Regions from separate parts of the Peribacillus sp. TH27 genome, predicted to be linked through region 2. Evidence: riboswitches for the same ligand, from Rfam matches in the RefSeq annotation. Region 2 holds a riboswitch; the other holds the start of a gene.

Region 1 (3,155 bases), 1.4 Mb from region 2:
AACCGCCTTTTTCTGATTCTGAACAGGATTTAGGGAAGAAGTTAATCGAACTCAACGAAAAAGTTTCACAACTTCTAGAAGAACAAAAAGTAGAAATCCAACGCGATATTAAACAGCTAAGTCTCAAAAAAGAATCTACTAATAAATATGTGAACCCTTATCAATCATTATCCACAGATGGCGTGTTCTACGATAAAAGAAATTAGATATTAATCAGCCGTTTTAATTGCAAACAGTTTTAATGTTAATTGTTTTTAAATTTTCTGTAAATATTAAGGGCTTAATTTTTTCTTTATAGCTTTGTATTTGTTATAATAAAGCTAGGGCAGACATCAACCCTTTCCTAACCTTCCGACAATTGTTTCATAATCTCGACATATTTCATGATGTGTTTCTAAAGGAAACCGGAGGGGTATTGTAGAATCTAACTGTATAGTCTTAATTTAAGGAGGACTCACTTTATGAATTACAACGTACGCGGTGAAAACATTGAGGTAACTCCAGCAATTCGAGAATACGTCGAAAAGAAAATTGGCAAGTTAGAACGATATTTTAACAATACACCAGATGCAAATGTGTTAGTGAATTTGAAAGTTAACAATAATACATCCAAGGTCGAAGTGACGATTCCTATGCAGAATTTGGTTCTTCGCGCTGAAGAGGAAAATGCGGATATGTATGCTGCTATTGACTTGATTAATGACAAGCTTGAACGCCAAATTCGTAAACATAAAACGAAAGTCAATCGTAAATTCCGTAACAACTTATCTACAACTCCTGAGGCGTTCGCCTTTAATACGGAAATTGATGAAGTGGTGGATGAATTTGAAGATGATACTGATATTGAAGTAGTCCGCAATAAGCGCTTTGATTTGAAGCCAATGGATAGTGAAGAAGCGATTCTGCAAATGAATATGCTTGGTCACAGTTTCTTCGTTTACACCAATGCGGATACAAATACAACGAACGTTGTGTACCGTCGTAAAGATGGGCGCTACGGATTAATTGAACCTAGTTAATATGAATCTATAAACAAAAGCACAACCCAGACTATGGGTTGTGCTTTTTAAATTTTACTCCATCCATTGCAATGTTCATTTGGGCTAAGGAGTTCTATAAGCTCTGGAAAAATAACCACCGATTTCAACCATAGAAGTCAATGGTTGTTTATATTTCCTTCCTTTTTCCTTAATGATCTTTCGGCAATTTGATAAGTGTTTTGATAATGTGATAATAAGTAAAATCCATCTGTTGAAAACAAGGTATCAAATAGTATCGATTAATTGGTTGGCTCCTGGGAATTTCATTGTTCTCTAAAAAACACAATGAAGTATGGAATGTATTGCATTTTCTTTAAAAAGAACATTTTCCGTTCTTTAATAAGATAAATAGGTACTTATACCTATTTAAATAACCCCTCCTATTGCACTATACTCAGATTAAAGTTCTTTAAAAAGAACAATAATTTATTTATATAAAATGATTTGATTATGGTGCAGAGGAGTTGGATTTTTGTATCAGAAAAATTGCTATACATGTCATAGAGCGTCTTTTAGCAGTGCAGAATATGGAGGTTGGCTTTGTCCGACCTGCGGTGAGGACTTGTCTGCGCAAAAAGCCTTTGATGCACTTATTATGGAAAGAATTAATATGCCCCATCGTTTGAATAAGAAGGGCAATGTTTATAATTTTATAAAAAAACGAACGTGAATCATTTGAACCATCTTGTTTTGTACATGAAATAGACAAAAAATATCATGGATTTCTTGATTTTGTAATATTTTGTCGATAAAAAGTTGTGCATTGTGGTAATTTAGCGACATAAAGTAGCAATATTTGGAGCAAATATTCGCTATAATAACTTAATAAATATAGTTTTTGTAATAATTTCCCTGACAAAGGCAAGCTCAGTGAAAGATGAGGGCGCAAAGGCACAGGCCTAAGTTTGCTTAATGCTAAGATGGCTGGTCTGCCTGAAATACATACAAGTAGTATTTTAGGAGGATAAAAGAGGTGGTTAACGTGGAAGTGGATCAAGAATGGGTGAAGTTGATTTCAGAAGCTAGGAAATTGGGTTTTAAGAAAGAAGAAATTAGTGCTTTTTTAAAAAAAGAGAATCTAAATGTGCCACTAGAGCAGAACAATGAAAACTAAGAACCAAAAAGGAATGAAAAAAACATCCCTATAAACAGTTGATTTACAACATAGCTGCTTATAGGGATTATTTTATTTTCTGAAATTCTATCAATACTAGTTTGATAGAGCAGTACTATTTATGTTTGTGAAGATAGTTTAGAATTCATCTATTCTTGCTTATCTTTTCTCCATTTATTAAACTCAATGAACTCTCTGAATTGTTGTTTTGAAACGCCAGAATTCATAGCTTCCTCAACAATTTTCATCCAGTCAGTGTCCAAGGATTCCTTATTTGGTGCATCGTAAAGAAGGGCATCTACAGGAATGTTAAGTACAGAAGAGATTTTTTCGAGAAATTGAATAGAAGGATTCGTTTGTAAGTTACGCTCGAGCGAACTTAAGTATGACTTTGCTACTCCGGCTTTATCGGCTAGTTCAGTCATTGACATTTTCTTTTCTTCTCTCAGTTTTTTTACACGTTCACCAATCAACAATACCACCTCGAAACATGTTCTATTTATCTTCGATTTATAAGTTTTAAACCCACATAAAATCACAGGAATAGGAAGCCTGAAAAGCTAGATTGCTTCAACTGACTATCAGTCATAGAGGGACCAAAAATTTCTATTGATAGAAGGTTGTGCTTACTTCGCATTTTCGTTTGTCTTGTTAAGGACTCATGTGAAAAGTGGGGAGTGTGTAATGTACTTTTGCTACTTCCCTCTATTTTAACAGTTTTACCCCTCTTTTATCCAATGTTTTTCGTAAGAACTGAATTCAGGTCCATAGACATAGAGTGACATGAAGTTGTACCTCTAGAATAGAAGTGTTAAAATTAAGCTTGGATTAGTATTAACAGAAGGTGTGTTTCTTCTTACTTATATGAATGTGTTATTGAATGATCATTACCATAATAGAGGAGCGTTATTGAATGCTTAATATATTAAATAAAGTTTTTGATCCGAATAAGCGAGAAATTAAGCGTCTGGAAAAAGTCGCTGATCAGGTCGAAGCGCTGG
Region 2 (3,155 bases):
TATCAATAAAATCCATTAGAATATCCACTCCAATTTGAATAGAGCCTCTATGTAAAACAGTTGTACTAAACCTATTTTTCTAAAATAAGGAATATAGCTCTTTTAATTGATAATCACATATAAAAAGTGTATTGGCAAGCGGAAATAAATTCAAAAAGGGTAAAATCAGAATTTTTAAAGAAATATTAATAGAATAATCACAAAAAGTTCATAACTGACGGATTATTAATATCATCAGCTGAAAATATGTAGTTCATTAGGTGTAAAAAACAAAAGAAAAAGAAATCAAAAAGGACTGATCTCTCAGCCCTATTTGATAAACACCCTTATGATCGACCAAGAAAAAAAGTCAATAAAGAAATCAAGATTAAAGTAATAGTAATATAAGACCCAATAAAAATTTTCTTGCTTCTTTCTTTCTTTTCATAAACTTCCTCGAACGTAATATATTTATTTTTTGTCATCAAATTCTCCTTGTATTTTGATGGCAGCTTGACATCGCCCTCTGCGAAGTCCTTTTAGCTTTTTCTTTATAGTATAGTATCGTCAAATACACAAAAATATTAACTGTTTTATTCACTATTTTTTTGTTGGGCATTTATATCTATTCGTCACTTTATAGTCTACTATAAATCATACAAAATACATTAATTCAAAATATTCCAATATACCAATTACCCTATTAAACTGTCCAAGGTTTCATCCATCACTAAAAAGTTTTCTATCTTTATCTGTTGCTAAAGAACTGTTTTTAGGGCTACAATTTGTTTAAACCATTTACTGTTCTTAAATAATACCACTTCTTTGTACTCACTACCTTCTTCATATTAATCCAATGAGAAAACGCTTACAATAGTACTATATACTTATTATCCTGATTTTTTATTAAATATTTTACTACTTGTTGAAAAGTCTTAGAGCCGGAACATTCTAGTCGGAAAAATATCTAATTATATCCAAATATTCTATAGAAATATTGGTACTTACAATTTCCGAACAATACTATAGGGAACTAACAATATATTGTGCTAATCTATTAGAAACTCTTAGGTATCAGCTCACGCAAATGACTAATTTTGTTGATAGCAGATCGCTTCATCCGCAAGCTTTTAAGTTATAACAAAAGATAACAGAAGAATCCAGTTCATAAAAAAAAAGGCTGAATAACAGCCCTCCAAAGTATATATATATTTTTGTTTATCTAATTCTAATTCTTGTGGGGCTGATTATTCAAGTTCTGTTCATTCTGAATAAACTCTCGCACTTCTTGAATGGAAACCCCTACACTTTTTGCTTCCAAAATTAAAATAATCCATTCTGCATCAATTTTTTTCTGCATATCTTCTTTTTCACCCTATTTGTGGTAACACAGCCGTCTTAGCATAGCCTTAGACCTGTAATTTTGCGTCCCTACTTTTCAATAGGTTTGCGTTTCTCAAGAGTATTGAACATTTTACGTAATCTTCTTACGATGGTGGTTAAAAACCATGATAAAGACACTTCCATTATCTATTTAAAAAGCTTAACTCCAATTAATTTAATTGGTGTCCAAATTTCTCTCATTTGAATTAAAGGCATAAATTCATTTCATCCTTTTTGCGGTAAACCAGCCTCCTAGCAAATACCTTAGACCTCTGGTTTTGCGCCCTTACTTCAATTACTATATTGAGATTAATTATACTTAATAAGTTAACAATTGTTAATAGATAACTATTAATTACTTTATAACATTATTCGATAAAGTTTTAATTAGTAAGTAATTCAAATATCTTCTTAATAATCTTAAGGTCTATATTCTTTAGTCTAATGACAGGCTATAACTAATTCTCTTCCTTTATATATTAAACATAAAAAAACTACTATATATAAACCTTTGACATAAACAGTTTTTCCGTCCCCCATTTACTTTAAAACTGACTTTGAAAACTGTATATCCCTTATATAAAACCTCCCCTAAATACCAACTGGTCAGTAACACTTTCTTTAAAGTTTTTTAAATTCAAATTCCAAGAAGATTGAAATTTACCAGCTTTCCGGAATTTCCTTGTAGATTCAAATTTAAACTTCCCCTAATAATTTGCTTATAGATTAGGATACCATGGTTCACCTTTTTACTTTTTTTGTCTATTTTTGTCTACCTTTGTCTGTTTTAGAGAACTAACTATACTTTATAACGAACAAATGCTATATTATAAAAAAAACGGTTCTTATGGAGGGGGAATATGTCTAGTAGATATGAGGAATTAGACTCACTAAGAGGATTAGTCGCACTTATTGTATTAATTGGGCATTATATGATGATATACCCATCATATGCAAGTTATCGGTATGATTCAAGCAGTCCCTACATATTCTATTTATTCAAGGAAACTCCTCTAAGACTTTTTTTCAGTAGCGGCAATGAGTCTGTCATTCTATTCTTTGTATTAAGTGGTTTTGTTTTGTATTTATCTATTAATAATGAGAAATTCCATTATCCTACATACTTAATAAAACGAGTTTTTCGAATTTATTTACCATATCTAGTAGCAATAATTATAGCTATATTGGCTAAAATGCTTTTAAGCCATAATGATATGCCGTTTATTAGTAACTGGTTTAGCAAATCCTGGACCGTTTCAGACACACCGACTCTATTATTACAACATCTTTTGTTTATCGGGAGTTACAATACTGACGCCTATAACAATGTAATATGGTCTCTTGTCCACGAAATGAGAATCTCGATTATATTTCCAGTTTTGATTTTTCTATTTATACGAAAAAAATTCAAATATTCCTTATTTTGGTTTATGATTTTAAGTTTTTCATCAACTATGGTTTTATATTTGTTTGGTTCCAATTTGAACATAACTAGCAGTCTTTTGAGTTTCCACTACATAACTATTTTTTTATTGGGAGCAATATTAGCGAAGTATCGCCATTACCTATTTAACTATACTTCCAAGATGAAAAAAACTGTAAAAATTGTAGTACTGATGATCGCATTTATTTGTTTTATGTACGAAGGTATAATTGGTGAAGTAGATTTATTAAACAATTATATTTTCAGGGACTATGTTGTATCGTGTGGTGTTTGTATCTTTATGATTATGAGCATATCTTCCTTAAAACTTTCATCATTATTACGGTCTAAAGCACTTACTTTTCTCGGT

What was found. A riboswitch is a leader RNA that binds a small molecule or an ion and turns the genes downstream of it on or off. The one in region 2 is predicted to bind cyclic di-GMP.
Region 1: another riboswitch for cyclic di-GMP. It lies ahead of JFU24_RS17995 (anti-repressor SinI family protein); the one in region 2 lies ahead of JFU24_RS24565 (anti-repressor SinI family protein).

What each region holds. Positions count from the first base shown of each region.
Region 1 covers NZ_JAEKEV010000002.1:3,464,153-3,467,307, forward strand. The annotation lists gene JFU24_RS17980 (flagellar protein FliT) at 1-206, shown strand, start outside; gene hpf (ribosome hibernation-promoting factor, HPF/YfiA family) at 462-1,019, shown strand; gene JFU24_RS17990 (hypothetical protein) at 1,513-1,710, shown strand; cyclic di-GMP riboswitch class I at 1,891-1,977, shown strand; gene JFU24_RS17995 (anti-repressor SinI family protein) at 2,014-2,154, shown strand; gene JFU24_RS18000 (helix-turn-helix domain-containing protein) at 2,304-2,627, opposite strand; gene secA (preprotein translocase subunit SecA) at 3,068-3,155, shown strand, end outside.
Region 2 covers NZ_JAEKEV010000002.1:4,820,633-4,823,787, reverse strand. The annotation lists gene JFU24_RS30875 (hypothetical protein) at 1-16, opposite strand, end outside; gene JFU24_RS24570 (hypothetical protein) at 327-464, opposite strand; gene JFU24_RS24565 (anti-repressor SinI family protein) at 1,208-1,339, opposite strand; cyclic di-GMP riboswitch class I at 1,360-1,441, opposite strand; gene JFU24_RS24560 (acyltransferase family protein) at 2,223-3,155, shown strand, end outside.